Regions from separate parts of the Mesorhizobium sp. B2-4-14 genome, predicted to be linked through region 2. Evidence: predicted binding sites of a transcription regulator. Region 2 holds the regulator's gene; each other region holds the start of a gene.
The links. Region 2 encodes PhoB, which activates phosphate uptake and scavenging genes when phosphate is short. Its sites were predicted from a motif close to TGTCATNNANCTGTCAT; they were not measured.
Positions count from the first base shown of each region.

Region 1: FJ938_RS17030 (esterase-like activity of phytase family protein) is a predicted target of PhoB. The motif match lies at 1,683-1,699, and genes of this name have one in related genera.
Region 3: FJ938_RS28150 (YdcH family protein) is a predicted target of PhoB. The motif match lies at 1,798-1,814, and genes of this name have one in related genera.
Region 4: FJ938_RS28375 (acetoacetate decarboxylase) is a predicted target of PhoB. The motif match lies at 2,443-2,459, and genes of this name have one in related genera.

Region 1 covers NZ_VFVA01000018.1:27,083-31,487, forward strand. The annotation lists gene FJ938_RS17025 (FAD-dependent oxidoreductase) at 1-1,531, opposite strand, end outside; gene FJ938_RS17030 (esterase-like activity of phytase family protein) at 1,814-3,301, shown strand; gene FJ938_RS17040 (MATE family efflux transporter) at 3,662-4,405, shown strand, end outside.
Region 2 covers NZ_VFVA01000039.1:7,820-12,224, reverse strand. The annotation lists gene xylF (D-xylose ABC transporter substrate-binding protein) at 1-749, opposite strand, end outside; gene FJ938_RS25045 (ROK family protein) at 1,018-2,262, shown strand; gene phoB (phosphate regulon transcriptional regulator PhoB) at 2,275-2,964, opposite strand; gene phoU (phosphate signaling complex protein PhoU) at 3,080-3,787, opposite strand; gene pstB (phosphate ABC transporter ATP-binding protein PstB) at 3,813-4,405, opposite strand, start outside.
Region 3 covers NZ_VFVA01000059.1:7,442-11,846, forward strand. The annotation lists gene ispG (flavodoxin-dependent (E)-4-hydroxy-3-methylbut-2-enyl-diphosphate synthase) at 1-1,225, opposite strand, end outside; gene FJ938_RS28150 (YdcH family protein) at 1,549-1,728, opposite strand; gene FJ938_RS28155 (YdcH family protein) at 1,969-2,172, shown strand; gene FJ938_RS28160 (IclR family transcriptional regulator) at 2,184-2,972, opposite strand; gene FJ938_RS28165 (transporter substrate-binding domain-containing protein) at 3,142-3,972, shown strand; gene FJ938_RS28170 (amino acid ABC transporter permease) at 4,051-4,405, shown strand, end outside.
Region 4 covers NZ_VFVA01000061.1:8,265-12,669, forward strand. The annotation lists gene FJ938_RS28365 (inorganic phosphate transporter) at 1-125, shown strand, start outside; gene FJ938_RS28370 (patatin-like phospholipase family protein) at 345-1,505, opposite strand; gene FJ938_RS28375 (acetoacetate decarboxylase) at 1,498-2,286, opposite strand; gene FJ938_RS28380 (3-hydroxybutyrate dehydrogenase) at 2,544-3,332, shown strand; gene FJ938_RS28385 (LacI family DNA-binding transcriptional regulator) at 3,568-4,405, shown strand, end outside.

The DNA.
Region 1 (4,405 bases), on a different contig from region 2:
TTGGCAACCTGCACGCCAGCAGCCGGTCGAGCCACGCCTCGGCGCCCGGCCCGCACACCGCATAGCGTGAGTAGGCCGAGATATCGATGAGACCCGCCGCACGCCGCACCTGCAGCGCCTCGTCGCCGACAATGTCGAAGGCGTTGGAGCGTTTGAGCGTGGTGTTCTCGCGAAATCCCATCGGCGCGAAATAGGCCGGGATTTCCAGCCCCCATGAGGCCGTCCATTCGCAGCCCGCGGCAGCCATCCCGTCATAGGCGCCGGGGCGCTTCAAGGGCCGGCCCGCAGGCAGCCGCTCGTTGGGAAAGGTCATGACGAAACGGCGCGAATAGAACTGGCGCGTCGTCTGCTTGAGATATTCGCGGTTGGCGGCGAAGGCGCCGTAGCGGGCAATGTCCATGCCGAAAATGTCGGCCTGCGGCTCGCCGAAGATCATCCACTCGGCCAGCGATTTGCCGACGCCACCGCCCTGGCTGAAGCCGGCCATGACGCCGCAGGCGACCCAGTAATTCTTCAAGCCGCGCACCGGTCCGACGATCGGATTGCCGTCCGGCGTGAAGGTAAAGGCGCCATTGACCCATTTGCGGATGCCGGCCGTTGCAAGGCAGGGAAAGCGCTCATGCGCCTTGGCGAGTTCCGGACTGATACGGTCTATGTCTTCCGGGATCAGTTCGATGCCGTAGTCCCATGGCGCGCCATCCATGTTCCAGTGCTTCGGATTCTGCTCGTAAACGCCGAGCAGCACGCCCTTGCGCTCCTGGCGCAGGTAGGAGAAGCCGTCGAGGTCGACGGCGATGCCGATTTCCCTGTCGAGCGCTGCGATCTCGGGAATATCCTCGGTGACGAAATAATGGTGCTCCATCGGCGTCACCGGCAAGTCGACGCCGGCCATGCGGCCGAGTTGCTTTGCCCACAAGCCGCCGGCATTGACGACGTGCTCGGCGACGATTGTGCCCTGCTCGGTGACGACGTCCCACTGCCCATCGGCGCGAGACTTCAGCTCGACCACCCGGTTGCGCAGGATGACATCGGCACCGCGCTTCCTGGCGGAGCCCGCATAGGCATGCGTCGTGCCATAGGGATCGAGATGGCCCTCGTTGGAATCGTGCAGGCCGCCGAGCACGCCGGCGACATCGACGATCGGGCAGATCTCCCTGATCTCTTCCGGCGTCACCAGCCGCGCGGTTTCGATGCCCACAGACTGGAACACCGCCCAGGCCGACTTCAGCCATTCCCAGCGGGCGGGATCGCTGGCGATGTTGACGCCGCCGGTCATGTGCAGGCCGATTTCCTGGCCGGATTCGGCCTCGATCTCGCGGTAGAGGTTGATGGTGTAATCCTGCAGCGCCGCGACGTTGGGATCGGCGTTGAGCGCATGGAAACCGGCCGCGGCGTGCCAGGTAGAGCCCGCGGTCAGCTCGGCACGCTCGATCAGCGCCACATCCGGCCAGCCGAACCGCGTCAGATGGTAGAGCACCGAAGCGCCGACCACCCCACCTCCGATGACCACTGCGCGATAATGCGGCTTCAAGGCCTTCCCTCCCGATCTGTCCGAAGCCGGCACCATATACGCACTGGACATAAGTGTCTAGTGCGCTGAATGCGCCCGATGCAGATCAAGCCTCTCGCGCTATCCCGCCTTTCATCGATGCATGAAACGCCGGCAGGGATGCGCCGCCCGCTGTCACGCCAGCATCATGTTCACCCCTTAGATCGCTTCCGGGGAGGCGCGCGCGGCATCATCGATGTGGCACCTCTTTCCGTTTTCGTCGTTCAGCCGCTCCGGCATGCTTCGTCACAAAGAGGATTGTCCATGAATCACCCGCACCGAACCGCGTCGCTCGCCGTCGCGCTGGCCTTGTTCACCGCCCTCACGCCGGCGCTCGCCGAGACCACCGCGGCCGTCGGCGGCACCAGCTTCGTCAACAAGGGCCTGGTCGGCGTCGGCCGCATTCCGGCCGCGCAGCGCGACAAGTTCGGCGAGACGTTCGGCTCGGGCTCCGGCATGGCGATCGACACGTCAGGCTGGACGCGTGACGCGGCCGGCTACAAGGGTTCGCTCTGGTTGCTGCCGGATCGCGGCTACAACGTTGCCGGCACGACCGACTACCGTGCGCGCGTCAACACCATCGGCATCGAGTTCTCACCTATCGCGCCGGGCGCGGCACCCGCCGCCGGCCAGGAGCAGACCGCCGTCAAGGCGACGCTTGCCGACACGATGCTGCTCACCGACGACAAGGGCGCCGACACCACCGGCCTCGATCCGCTGTCGGATGTGCGCCCGGCCGCCGGCGACATGCCGATGCTGCCTGTCGCTACCAACGGCAAGCTCGCCCTCGACAACGAGGCGATCGTGCGGCTTCCCGACGGCTCGATGTTCATCTCCGACGAATATGGCCCCAATATCTACCGCTTCTCGGCGCAAGGCCGCCTGATGTCCGCGACCCAGCCGCCCGCCGCCCTCGTGCCGATGCGCAAGGGCGCGCCGAATTTCTCCTCGGACAATCCAGGTCCGGGCGCTGCCGATCCTGATCCGAAGGATCCCGAGACCGGCCGCCAGAACAACCAGGGCCTGGAAGGCATGGCGATGACGCCGGACCGCAAGTTCCTGATCGCCGTGCTGCAGTCGGCGCCCAGGCAGGATGGCGGCGATTCCCCTGCGACGCGGCAGAACACCAGGGCGTTGGTCTATGGCGCCTCCGATCTCGCCCACCTCAAGCTCGCGCATGAATATGTCGTGCCGCTGCCGGTGTTCAAGGATGCCAAGGGCAAGACCAAGGTCGCCGCGCAAAGCGAGATCGTGGCACTGTCGGATACGGCGTTCCTGATGCTGGCCCGCGACAGCGGCAACGGCCAGGGGCTGGCAAAAGGTGACGCCTCGCTCTACCGCCGGATCAACATCGTCGATGTCTCCGCTGCGACCGACATCGCCGGCGGCGCCTTCGATGCCGCCGACAAGCCGGTGGCGCCCAAGGGCGTGCTCGATCCGTCGGTGACGCCGGCCAAGCTGATGCCGTTCATCGACATCAACGACGCTGCCGAGCTCGGCCGTTTCGGCCTGCACAATGGCGGGGCGAAGGACCGCAACGAGCTTTCCGAGAAATGGGAAGCAATGTCGCTTGCCAGCGTGCTCGATCCGAAGCTGCCCGACGACTATTTCCTGTTCGTCGCCAATGACAACGACTTCCTGACCCAGGACGGCTTCCAGGTCGGCGCATCCTACAAGGCCGACGATGGCGCCGATGTCGACACCATGTTCCTGGTCTATCAGGTCACAATTCCGGGTCTCGCAAAGAAGTAATGCCGCATGCGGGCGGGCGCGCCGAGCGCGTCCGCCCGCAAATCGTAAAGACCCGACTCAACATCTCCGCCTCGCTTGGCGGCACGGGCTCGACCACGCCGGCTATGGAATCCAATCCGACGTGCCGTGCGGTCGCGCGTGTCTTTTGCGGCGCGGACGCGGGCCGGGCGGCAAGCCGTCCTGGACTTGCCAGTTCCAGCCGACGCTGTATCTGTTCAGGCGGCAGTGTCCAGACCGGCCATCTCTTCACCGGCTGGACCACGGCCTGGACGCTTCACATCGACCTGTCCGGTTCAATCTGCAATCATCGCAACCGGGTTCAAACAGGTCTTCACCGAATTGCCAGCCATGGACGAAAAAATGCCCTCACGCCGGCGAACCGGCGACCTGACAAGCGGTCCGATCCCGCGGACACTCCTGCTGTTCGCTCTGCCGGTCCTCGGCTCCAACGTGCTGCAATCCCTCAATGGGTCGATCAACGCCGTCTGGGTCGGCCGCTTCCTTGGTGAATCGGCGCTGACCGCCACGTCCAACGCCAACCTCGTCCTGTTCCTGATCCTTGGCACCGTGTTCGGCATCGGCATGGCGGCCACCATCCTGGTGGCGCAGTCGGTCGGCGCGCGCGACCTGCCCGAGGCGCGCCGCATCGTCGGCACAAGCGCCACGTTCTTCTTCCTCATATCGGTGGTCTTCGCGGTCTGCGGCTGGATCTGGGTCGATGCGATTTTGCGCACGCTCGGCACTCCGGCCGACGCGCTTCCACTGGCGCGTTCCTATCTGCGCATCATCTTCGTCGCCGTGCCGATGATGAACCTTCTGTCCTTCGTCATGACCGTGCTGCGCGGCGCCGGGGATTCGCGCACGCCCTTCATCTTCATGGCGCTCGCGGTCATGCTCGACATTGTGCTCAATCCCCTGCTCATCCGCGGCATCGGCCCGTTTCCCGAACTCGGCATCGCCGGATCGGCGACCTCGACGCTGATCGGCCAGACGGTGAGCGTGATCGCCATCCTTGTCGTGCTCTACGCCCGCAAGCATCCGCTGCGGCTGGCCGGCGCCAACCTCGCCCTGCTGCGGCCCGACCCCACCCTATTGCGCATCGTC
Region 2 (4,405 bases):
GCGGCATGGTCGCCGTCCTGGCCCGACACCGGCACGGTGCCAGCAAGGCCTTGCGCCGTGAGTGCCGCGACGACGCCGCCGGCGGTGCCGTCATTGGCGGCGACCACGGCGTCGACCTTGTTGTCGTTGGCGGTCAGGAACTGCTCCATGTTCTTCTGGGCGTTGGCGGGCAGCCAGCCGTCCGTATAGGCCTCGCCGACATTCTTGATCTTGCCGCTATCGATGGCCGGCTTGAACACTTCCATCGAGCCCGAGAACAGGAAGTCGGCATTCGGATCGGCACCCGAGCCCTTGATGAAGACATAGTTGCCTTCCGGCTTGACCTTGAACACCGCGCGGGCCTGCATGCGGCCGACTTCCTTGTTGTCGAAGGTCAGGTAGAAGACGTCCTTGTTCTCGATCAGGCGGTCATAGCCGACGACCGGAATGCCTTCATCCAGCGCCTTCTGGACGGCCGGGCCGATGGCCGAGGCATCCTGCGCCAGGATGATCAGCGAATTGGCGCCCTGCGAGATCAGGCTCTCGACATCGGTGAGCTGCTTGCCCGGATTGGACTGTGCGTCGGCGGAGATGTACTTGTCGCCTGCGGCCTCGATCGCCTTCTTCATGGCGGCCTCGTCGGTCTTCCAGCGCTCTTCCTGGAAGTTGGACCAAGAAACGCCGATGACCTTGCCCTTCGCCTGCGCGACCGACGCGAGCGTCAGTGACATGGCGACACCCGCCAGGATGGCGACTGCGAATCTCTTCATGATATCCTCCCTGCGCCGCGTATGGCGCGACCAAACTGACCCGAAGGCCGGCACAAAGGCTCTATTTTTTCGAGCCTCAAAAAAAATAGTGATGCATCGCCGGAAGGCTGTCAACAATGATTCTGATGGATTTTGAGGCCCGAGAACTTTTTTCGAGCCCCGCAATAAATAAATGACATCGCCGGCCGCTTCTGCCAGTATTTGATCTGTTGCCGCAGTGTTCGAGGGGCACGACGAGCTGCGGCGACCGGGAGGATATTGGAAAGGCATGTCGGTCGGAATCCGCCACGACGATCTGCGCCGGCGCAACCGCGCAATGGTGATTGCGGCCGTGCGCCGGGCCGGCCAGCCCTCGCGCACCGAAATAGCCGCGACCACCGGCCTCAGCCACTCCACCATATCGGCGATTTCCTCTGATCTGATCGGCGAAGGTATCCTGGCCGAAGGCAAGCCGAGCGAGGCCGGCGCGCTCAAACGCGGCAGGCCGCAGGTCGGGCTTGGCCTCAATCCGGAAGCCGCAACGGTGATGACCGTGGTGCTGTCGCTGAATTTCCTGTCCGTCGCCGTCATCGACTATGCCGGCCAGGTCATATCAGAGGAACAGCGCCGGCTGGATACGCTGACCATGTCGCGCGATGCACTGATCGGCGAATGCGTCGCCATCGTGCGGCGGCGCCTAGAGGATCCCGACCTCGACGTGCGCAGCGTCGCCCGCATCGCGCTGGCGATCCAGGGCATCACCGACACCGATGCCCGGGCAATGCTGTGGTCGCCCATCACGCCGCAGACCGACATCGCCTTCGCCGACATACTCGAAGCCGAGTTCGGCATCCCCGCCACCGTGGAGAATGACTGCAACATGATGGCGGTGGCGCTGCGCTGGCGCGATCCGGAGCGCTACCGCGACGACTTCATCGCCATTCTCCTTTCGCACGGTATCGGCATGGGCCTGGTGCTGAAGGGCGAGCTCTTCACCGGCACCCATTCCTCGGGCGGCGAATTCGGCCATATGATCCATCGGCCAGGCGGCGCGCTCTGCCGCTGCGGGCGGCGCGGCTGCGTCGAAGCCTATGCCGGCAATTACGCCATCTGGCGCAACGCCAGGCAGCTCAGCGAGGACACCGAGCCGGTCGCCGATGTCAGCGACGCGCAGATGCGGGCGCTGGCGGCGACGGCGCGGCAAACGGACGGGCCCGAGCGGGAGGCCTACCGCAGGGCCGGCGAGGCGCTGGGCTACGGCCTCGGCAGCCTGTTCGCGCTGATCGATCCCGCCCCCGTCGCCATGGTCGGCGTCAGCGCCGCCGCCTTCGACCTGATCGAGCCGGCATTGCGCGAGGCCATCGCCCAGACCGCCGGCGGCCAGCACTCGAAATCGATTTCCTTCGACACCGAGCCCAACGAGTTGCCGCTGATCCGCGAGGGCTGCGCCATGCGGGCGCTGACCTTCGTCGACCAGGAGATTTTCGCGCCGGGCATGCAGGCGAAAGCCGGCTCCGGGAAGAACGTGGCCTGAATAAAGTCGCGCTCAATCCTCGCGGATTGCATACCCCGCACCACGAATGGTGCGGATGACGTCGGGCATGCGGCCGTTATTGACCGCCTTGCGCAACCGGCCGACATGCACATCCACCGTGCGCTCGTCGATATAGATCGTCTCCCCCCAAACATTGTCGAGCAGCTGGCTGCGCGAAAACACCCGGCCGGGATGACGCATCATGAATTCGAGCAGGCGGAATTCGGTCGGCCCGAGCCGGATCTCGCTCTTCTTGCGGTAGACGCGATGTGATTCGCGGTCGAGCACGATGTCGCCCACCTTGAGCACGCTGGACAGCACTTCCGGCTTGGCGCGGCGCAGCAGCGCCTTGACCCTGGCCATGAATTCCGGTGTCGAGAACGGCTTGACCAGATAATCGTCGGCGCCGGTCGAAAGGCCGCGCACGCGGTCGCTTTCCTCGCCGCGCGCCGTCAGCATGATGATCGGCAGCCGCTCGGTCTCGGGCCGCATCCTTAGCCGGCGACAGAGTTCGATCCCGGACACCGCCGGCACCATCCAGTCGAGCACCAGGAGGTCGGGGACGTTCTCCTGCAGGCGAATCTCCGCCTCGTCGCCGCGCGGGACCACCTCGACCTGGTAGCCTTCCGATTCCAGATTGTAGCGGAGGAGCACGCCGAGTGGCTCCTCATCCTCCACCACCATGATGCGTGGCGCGATCATCGACTGGTCACCTCTAAGGCAATTCCAGGAAAAGTGTGAAGCGGTTTTCCGTCCGGAATTGCATGGAAACAAGAGAGAGAGCGGTTTTCCGTAAAACGGTGAACCGCTCTGACGATCAAGCCGCCGGCGCCGACATCGCCGTTTCGTCCTGCTTCGGACGATTCGCGGGCAGCTGCGTACCGGTCAGCACATAGTAGGCATTCTCGGCGATGTTGGTCACATGGTCGCCGATGCGCTCGAGATTCTTGGCGCAGAACAACAGATGCGTGCAAGCCGTGATGTTGCGCGGATCCTCCATCATGTAGGTGAGAAGTTCGCGGAACACGGAGGTGTATTTGACGTCGATACGTTCGTCATCGGCGCGCAGCTTGGCAAGGGCCTCGGCATCGTGCGCCGCATACTCCTCGATCACGCCCTGCACCTGGATCAGCACCAGCTGCGCCATGGCGTCGATGGAATGCGACAGGTCGCGCGGCGTGGTGGACAGGCCGACCGTACCGACGCGCTTGGCGATGTTCTTGGCAAGGTCGCCAATGCGTTCGAGGTCACCGGCCATGCGGATCGACCCGACGACATGCCGCAGATCGTCGGCCATCGGCTGGCGCTTGGCGATCAGCGTGATGGCGCGGTCGTCGAGTTCGCGCTGGCGCGCGTCCATGATGACGTCGTCGGAGACAACGCGCTGTGCCAGCGCGTTGTCGGAGTTCAGCAGCGCCTTGGTGGCGCCGCCGACCATCGAGCTGGCGAGATCGCCCATGTCGCTGATCAGCCTGCTGATCTGTCCGAGATCCTCGTCGAAAGAAGCGACTGTGTGTTCGGCCATGATCCTGGTCCTCGTATGCGTGAGATCAGCCGAAGCGGCCGGTGATATAGTCCTGCGTGCGCTTCTCGCGGGGCGATGTGAAGATCTTCTCCGTACGATCGAACTCGACCAGCTCGCCCAGATACATGAAAGCCGTCTGGCGCGACACGCGCGCCGCCTGCTGCATGTTGTGGGTGACGATGACGATCGTGTAGTCGGCTTGCAGCTCGTCGATCAATTCCTCGATCTTGGCGGTCGACAGCGGGTCGAGCGCCGATGCCGGCTCGTCGAGCAGGATGACCTCCGGCTTCACCGCCACGGTGCGGGCGATGCAAAGACGCTGCTGCTGGCCGCCCGAAAGGCTGAGGCCGCTGGCGTTGAGCTTGTCCTTGACCTCGGTCCACAGAGCCGCGCGCTTCAGCGCCTGCTCGACACGGCCGTCCATCTCGGCCTTGCTGATCTTCTCATAGAGCCTGACGCCGAACGCGATGTTTTCATAGATCGACATCGGAAACGGCGTCGGCTTCTGGAACACCATGCCGATCTTGGTGCGCAGCAGGTTGAGGTCCTGCGAGCGGTCGAGAATGTTCCGGCCGTCAAGCAGCACCTGACCCTCGGCGCTCTGCCTCGGGTAGAGCT
Region 3 (4,405 bases), on a different contig from region 2:
CGAACCGCTGCTCGATATAGTCGGCGACCATTTTCTCGAAATCCGCCGCGATCGAAGGGCCGCGCAGCGTCGCCGCCTTCTTGCCGTCGACGAAGACGGGCGCCGTCGGCGTCTCGCCGGTGCCGGGCAGCGAAATGCCGATATCGGCATGCTTGGATTCACCTGGCCCGTTGACGATACAGCCCATCACCGCGACTTTGAGGTTCTCGACGCCAGGATATTTCTCGCGCCACACCGGCATGTTCTTGCGCAGGTCCGCCTGGATGTTCTGCGCCAGTTCCTGGAACACGGTGGAAGTCGTGCGGCCGCAGCCGGGACAAGCCGCGACGATCGGCACGAACTGCCGGAAACCCATGGTCTGCAGCAATTCCTGCGAAACCTGCACCTCGCGCGTGCGGTCGCCATTGGGCTCCGGTGTCAGCGAGATGCGGATGGTGTCGCCGATCCCTTGCTGCAGGAGAATGCCCATGGCGGCGGACGAGGCGACGATACCTTTCGAGCCCATGCCGGCTTCGGTGAGCCCCAGATGCAGCGCATGGTTGGAGCGGGTAGCGAGTTCCGTGTAGACGGCGATCAAATCCTGCACGCCGCTGACCTTGGCCGACAGGATGATCTTCTCTCGGGCAAGGCCGATCTCTTCGGCCATCTCGGCCGACAGGATCGCCGACTGCACGATCGCCTCGCGCGTTACCTCCTGCGCCGTCAACCGGAAACCTTTGTCCTGGTTGTCGTCCATCAGCCGCGTCAACAGATCCTGGTCGAGCGAGCCCCAGTTGACGCCGATACGCACCGGCTTGTCGTGCTTGATCGCCATTTCGACGATCGCCGCGAACTGCCGGTCCTTCTTGTCCTTGAAGCCGACATTACCGGGGTTGATGCGGTATTTGGCCAGCGCCTCGGCGCAGGCCGGATGATCGGCCAGAAGCTTGTGGCCGATATAGTGGAAATCGCCGACCAGCGGCACATCGATGCCGAGGCGCTGAAGCCGCTCATGAATATGCGGCACGGCGGCGGCGCTCTCGTCGCGGTCGACGGTAATGCGCACGATCTCGGAGCCGGCACGGTGCAGCGCCGCCACCTGCGCCACCGTCTGGTCGACATCGGCCGTGTCGGTATTGGTCATCGACTGCACGACAACGGGCGCGCCGCCGCCGACGACCACGCCGCCGACGTCGACGCCGACCGAGGTGCGGCGGGGGAAGGGAAAGGAAAAATATCCGGTCATGCCGGCAGCCTTTTGTCTCTGAAGCGCCATGCACCCACGTGGACGCATAGGGCGCTCCGGGCCTATACGCTGAAGTCCGGGCATGAGGTGGAGGAGCAAAGATCGCTTGTCAATGGCGATAGGTCGCCACTGGCAGCAATTGAGCCTCGCGACGGACCTGAAAACAGGGCGCGACCCAGCGCGGCCGAGACATGGAAAGTAAAAGTATCTGAGAGGATATCGGCTACCGGCTTGTAGCGCAGCGCTCAAAGCTCACCAGGCCGGCGGCTTTTACCGCCGGCAAGCAAGACCGCAAGAGGTGAGCGGCTATATCAGGTGAGGGTTCAATGCGTGGTCGGTTGCGCCCTTAGTTTCTCAATCGCATCCTTGATTGCCAGCTTGCGTCGCTTGAGATTCACGATTTCGAGGTCGTCCACCGACGGGTGGTTCATCGCGTCATCGATTTCACGTTCAATGTCGCCGTGTTTCCGCTGCAACTCATCAAGATGGGATGCAAGAGACATGATTGGTTCTCCCTTTCATGGTTTCCTCGATTGCAGCCGTCAAAGGCACGTCCACCGCAGGTCGCTTCTGTGACGGCACGGTGACACTGTGCCACCTTCGGACAGCGATGTCGAATGATCCGTGGTAGCATTCCACGACAATGTGAAATGTGGTATGGGCTGCGCGCCGGTGGCAGAAATTTGCCGCCCCCGCCCAATCAGGCCCAGTTTTGGGCGCCGCAGACGTGCAGACGGTAAAGAATGTCCGATCAGGAACAGGCCGATATTCGCCTTGAATTTTCCCGGCTGAAGCAGGAACACGCCGATTTCGACGCGGCGATCAACGCGATGATCGCCATGAATTGCGACCCGCTGCAGATCCAGCGCATGAAAAAAAAGAAGCTGGCACTGAAAGACCGGCTCATGAAGCTGGAAGACAAGATCATTCCCGACATCATCGCTTGAGGCGCCTTCGCCTATCCGGCGATCGAGAGCCTGGCCGCGCGGTCGCGCAGCAGGCCGACGAGGCTGCCGGTCCGCTCCTGCGACGTATCGATGGGGACCACCAGGCACATCGTCGCCTCGACCTTGCCTGGCGCTGAAAAGACCGGCACGGCAAGACATTTGGTGTAGGCATCGACCAGACCCGAGGTCACGCAGTAGCCGGTGACGCGCGCCTTGGCGATGTCGGCGATAAAATCGTCGAGCCGCAACTTGCGGCCGTCGGGCAGCACGAGATCCTCTTCCGATACCATGCCTTCGATCGCGGGCCTCTCCAGCCCCGCTAGAAGCAGCCGACCGGACGCGGTCCAGGGCAGCGGTATCTGCAGGCCAGTGGCCGAGCTGATGCGGAACGGCCTGCTGCCCGGGCTTGAATGGACGATGGTGTAGCGGCCGCTCTGCAGCATGCACAATTCCGAGGTCTCGCCCGTCTCGCGTGACAGATTGTCGACCTCCTGGCGCCCGCGCCGCAGCAGGTCGTTGCCGCGCACATAATCCATTCCATAGAGATAGAGCTTCTTGCCGAAATAGACGCGGTTGCCGTCGCCGGCCATTTCCAGCAGGCCGGCATCGACCAGCGACCGCACCAGCGTGTAGGTCGTCGAGCGGGGTGCGTTCACCCCCTTGGCAAGATCGCCGATGCCGATCGCCCTCTGCGTCGTGTGCAGAAACTCCAGAATCTCGAGCACCCGGTTGAGGCCCTTTTCACGAGAGCCCGAGATCTTCTCGCTGTCTGAAACAGCCAAGGCACTGCCATCTTGCATTGTCGATTCCTGGTGTTAGTATCTGTCTTGTACAGGATACATGCGTCTCTTGTAAGAGACAATCGGAATGATCGCTGTCGCGTGTATGACCTGTGCGTAGGGGAACACAACACGAAGGGAGGTCGCCGTGAACGACACATCCGGAAGACGTGATTTTCTAAAATTGGGAATGGCGGGACTTGCGACGGCCGGCGTGCTGGCAACCGTCGATGCCCAGAAGGCCGCCGCCCAGGCCGCATCCGAAAGCCTGCTGCGCACCGTTCTAGACCGCGGCAAGCTCATCGTCGGCACCGGCAGCACCAACGCGCCCTGGCATTTCGAGAACGACGCCGGCGAACTGGTCGGCATGGACATCACCATGGGGCGGATTCTGGCCAAGGGGCTTTTCGACGACCCGACCAAGGTCGAGTTCGTCATGCAGGATCCGGCGCAGCGCATTCCCAACGTCACCACCAACAAGGTGGACATCACCATCCAGTTCATGACGATGACGGCGCAGCGCTCGCAGCTGATCAACTTCACCAGGCCATACTATGTCGAGGGCGTTGCGCTGCTGACGCTTCCCAGCGCCGAGAACAAGACCTTCGACAAACTGCTTGCCGGCGGTTCGGCGACGCGCATTTCCATCCTGCAGAATGTCGACGCGGAGGCCTCTGTCCACTTTGCCTTGCCGCAGGCGCAGGTGATGCAGATCGACACCCAGGCCAACGTGCTGCAGGCGCTGGAATCCAAACGGGTCGACGCCGCCGCGGTCGATCTCTCCACCGTGCGCTGGCTCGCCTCGCGCAATCCGGACAAATATTTCGATGCCGGCAAGAGCTGGTATTCGATGCTCTATGGCGCCGCGGTCCGGCAAGGCGATCTGGACTGGCTGACCTTCGTCGACCAGACCTTCACCATCGCCATGTTCGGCCATGAGACGGCTCTATACGACGCCGCCTTCAAGCAGTATTTCGGCCAGGAGCCGCCGCCGCGCCACCCCGGCTTCCCGGTCATCTGATCCAGCAGGCGGAAGGGGCGGCATTCGGCACCCTTTCCGCCTGGCTTCTTCCGACGCCCTTCACACCGAGGCGGACGCATGGGCTATGCCCTCAACTTCAACCTGATCTGGCGGCACTTCGACAAGCTGTGGGGCGGCCTGCTGCTCAGCCTCGAGCTTGCCGTCATCTCGATCGCCATCGGCATCGTCATCGGGCTGGTGCTGGCGGTCTGGTATGTCTCGGCCGGGCGCGTCGTGCGTGCGACGATCGCCGCCTATGTCGAATTCATCCGCAACGTGCCGCTGATCCTGCTCGTCTATCTCGTCTTCTACGGCCTGCCGACCGTGGTGGACCTCGCCTACAGCGCGCCGACCTCGTTTGTCCTGACGCTGTCGGTCTATAGCGGCGCCTATCTGGTCGAGGTGTTTCGCTCGGGCCTCGAGGCTGTTCCAC
Region 4 (4,405 bases), on a different contig from region 2:
CGGCCAACGGCTCCGGCCTGCAGTGGTCCACGGTGCGCAACCTGCTGCTCGCCTGGGTGCTGACGCTGCCGTGCTCGATCGCGCTCGCCTTCGTCCTGTTCATCGTCTTCCGCCAGGTGTTCTGAGCGGAGCCGAAGGTTCTCGAACACAAAGGCAGCGCCAGCGACCAGCGCTGCCTTTCTCTTTGAGCGAGGGGCAAGTCTTCAAGAGAATATGCGCATTTACGTTGAAGGGGCTCATGCCTTGGAGATTGGCGCGAAACGCCCATCGCCTCGTCGTCCGAGCGACTGGAATCTCGCCGACAATAGGTCTGATACCGGTGAAAAATCACCGCGCGGGTTTGGCTAGGTCGGGTCCTCGCGGTGCAGATCGTGGATGGCGACGCCCTCGACATTGGTCGGCAGGGTCAGCCACTGGCGATGGCGCAAGGTGCGCTGCGTGTCCTCCAGGCCCATCTCCCAGTGCTCGCGCATCGAGGTGCCGGAGAATTCATAGTCCTTGGCGTGTCCCTCGTAGCCCTTGTGCTGGTAGATCAGGTGGACGATGTTGACAACGCCGGCGTCGGAATAGTCGGCGATCAGCTCCTTCTCGCCGTCTTTCAGCAATTCGGGAGGCACGCGCTTCAGCGCCTCGAGCAGCTTCATCTTGAGCGCGTGGATGCGCTGGAAATTGTCGGTGTTCTGGCGCGTGCGGCTGGAATACATGATGTCCTTGTGGCGCGACAGCACGTCTGCCATGCCGCGTGGCAGGACGCCGCGGGCGCTGAACAGGTCGACCTGGAACACCAGCGAGGAGCGGTCCTCTTCCTGGTCGAGCAGATACTGCAGCGGCGTGTTGGAGACGATGCCTCCGTCCCAGTAGTACTCGCCCTCGATGCGGACCGACGGGAAGGCGGGCGGCAGCGCGCCACTGGCCATGATGTGCTCGGGTCCGATGCGCACCTTGTCGGTGTCGAAATAGACGAAGTTGCCGGTCCGGACATTGACCGCGCCGACGCTCAACCGCTTCCTGGCGTCATTCAGGACATCGAAGTCGATCAGGCTCTCCAGCGTATCCTTCAGTTCGGCGGTGTCGTAGAAGCTGGTGGCGCCCTCGGCGCCGGTATGCTCGAACCAGGGATTGGGATTGCGCGGCTTGAAGAAGCCGGGCTGGCCCATGGTCATCGTCATCCACGAGGAGGTGCGGTTGCGGATGTCGCGGTAGATGTCGCCCTCCGGCGTATACGACCAGATCTTGCGGCCCGAGATCGTCTGCCAGAACTGCTCCAGCCGCTGCAGCCGGCGGCTGGACTCATTGCCGGCGATGATCGCGGCGTTGATGGCGCCGATCGAGACGCCGGACAGCCAGCTCGGCTCGCAGCCGGCCTCGGCCAGCGCCTGGTAGACGCCGGCCTGGTAGGCGCCGAGCGCACCGCCGCCCTGGAACACCAGAGCGATGCGGTCGTATTGCGCCGAGATCTCCTCGATGGTGGCGGCGGCTTCCTTGTTTCGGTTGCGTTCAAGCACGAATTTTCTCCGGCAGGGTTGTGCTGTTTGCGAGCTGGCTGTAACCGGCAAGATAGTCGTGGACCACCTCGCCCAACCCGAGCGTCAGATCGGCTTTGAAGTGGACGGCGGACACGATGTCGAGCACCGGCAGCTTCGCCACGTCGGCCATGACGTGGGGCCGCAGATCGAGCGCGGCCGGCGCCGTCCAGGCTTCTTTCAGCGTGATATCGGTGAGGTAATAGCGCACCAGCTCGCAGATGCGCGGCGTGCCGTCCACATGCGGGATGATCTTGATCAGGAAATTGGGCGCGGCGAGCGAGGCAAGCACGGAATCGTGGTCAGCCTCGCGGTGCTTGTAGCCCATCGTGCCGGTGGCGCACAGAACGCTGCCATAGTGCAGCGTGCCGACGATCACCTCGCCCTCATGGACGATCTTGGGGTTGGCCAGCTTCTTTGGAAACCCCCACAGCTCGCGCCCGCCGGCGATCGGTGCGTCGTCGTCGAGATACATCGAATGGACGTAGCCGCCATGCTGGCCCTTGTAGCGCACCGGGATAACCTGGCCGGTCTCGGTGTAGTCGCCGAAGCCGGTCGAATCGGGCATGCGGATGAATTCGTACTTGACCAGCGGCTCGTCGATCTCCAGCGGCGCCGGCACGACGGCTTCGAGCGCCTCGCGCGTCGTGCGGTAGGTGATAATGATGTATTCGCGGTCGAAGAAACGGTAGGGGCCGGGCGGAAAAGACGGGTTGGTCAGCGGCATCGCATAGGCGCGCTTCAAGACATCGGCGATTTCCAAGCTGCACCCCCAAGGTTTTGTCAGGTGAAGTTTCGTCAGGCGAATTGCGTTCAGGAATGACCGCGCGAAGGCGCACCAATTATGTGACACGGCACCATGACAGTGCCGTGTCAGCCTGACGGCCGTGGTTCCGGACCGCGGGGAGCGTGCCGGCGCTGTCGTCTGGCTGTAATCGCACCGACACATGGCTCTGTCATTGTCATGCTGCGACGCACAATTTATATCGTCCTATTCCCCTCCCACTTCGCGAGATCATCATGGGTTTCCTGTCCTCGAAGAATGCCCTCGTTACCGGTTCGACCAGCGGTATCGGTCTGGCCATCGCCCGTGCCTTCGCCGCCGAGGGCGCCAACGTCACCATCAACGGCCTTGGCGACGCCGCCGCGATCAAGCAGGAGCGCACCGGCATCGAGAAGGATTTCGGCGTCAAGTGCCGCTACTCCGATGCCAATATGATGGACGGCGCGGCGGTGAGCGCAATGGTGCATGACGCCGAGGCCGCGTTCGGCAGCCTCGACATCCTGGTCAACAATGCCGGCATCCAGCATGTCGCGCCGATCGAGGAATTCCCCGACGACAAGTGGGAAGCCATCATCCGTATCAATCTGCTCGCGGCCTTCTACGCCATCAAGGCGGTGGTGCCCGGCATGAAGGCGCGCAAATGGGGCCGCATCATCAACACGGCTTCCGCGCATGCCCTGGTCGCCTCGCCGTTCAAGTCGGCCTATGTGTCGGCCAAGCACGGCATATCGGGCTTGACCAAGACTGTGGCCCTGGAAGTCGCGCAGGACGGCATCACCGTCAACGCCATCGCACCCGGCTATGTCTGGACGCCGCTGGTCGAGAAGCAGATACCCGACACGATGAAGGCGCGCGGCATGACCGAGGAACAGGTCAAGCATGATGTGCTGCTCGCCGCGCAGCCGACCAAGGAATTCGTCACCGTGGAAGAACTTGCGGCGCTGACGCTGTTCCTGTGCTCGGATTCCGCCAAGCAGATCACCGGCACCACACTGCCGATGGATGGCGGCTGGACGGCGCAGTAGCGCCGTCTGGCTGGATCGCCAGCAATTCCCAATCGCCGCAGGATGATTGGAGTTGTTCGGCAGCGATGCGCCGTGACGAGTGACCGGCTAAAGAAGGGAGAGAGGAGAGGCTTTCCCTTCGAGCCGTCATCAATCCGTTACCTGGACCTCCTATTCGAGATACCCGGAGAACGCCTGCCTGCGTGCGGCAATGCACAGCTGTGCAAAAAAGGGACGTCGGCATGAGCTTCGACCGATGACGGTGGATAAGACCTCGGACAAGCTTCGCTCGGTCAGCGCGCTGCATGTCGCGCGCCAGGCCGGCGTCTCGCGCTCGGCGGTGTCGCGCGCCTTCACGCCGGGCGCCAGCGTCGCCACGGAAACGCGCGAGAAGATCATGCGCGCGGCCGAGGAACTCGGATATCAGGTCAACGACCTCGCGCGCGGCCTGCTCGCCAACCAGAGCCGGCTGGTGGGGCTGGTGGTGACCAAGCCGGAAGTCGGTTTTCGCGCCCATCTCGCCGCGGCGCTCACCAAGGCCCTGATTCATCGCGGCAATGTTCCTGTGATGATCAACACCGGCCAGACCGAACAGGAGCTGATATCGGCCCAGAAGACGCTGCTCGGCCATCGCGCCGAGGCGACCATCATCCTGTCCGGCTCGCCGCCATCATCCTTCTTCGAACTGGCGCGGCGCAACGGCCAGCCGCTTGTGGTGATCGGCCGTTCAGAACCGGAGGCCGATCACATCCAGACCGACGGCCGCGCGGCTGCGAAGCTGGCAGCGGCGCTGTTCGTCGCGCGCGGCATGACGAAGCTCGGCCTGGCGGGCTCGCTGTCGGGCACGCCCACCATCACCGAGCGCGAGGATGCGTTCCGCGCCGAGGCGGCGCGCCTGGGGGCCGAGGTCGTGATCGCGCGCGGCAGGGATACGGACTATGCCGGCGGACTGCAGGCGGGCAGGGCGCTGATCGACGGCCAGAGCCGGCCAGAGGCAATCTTCTGCGTCAACGACCTCATTGCTTTCGGCGTCATGGACCATGCCCGTCAGGTCGGGCTCGACATTCCCGGCGATCTCTGCGTGATCGGCTTCG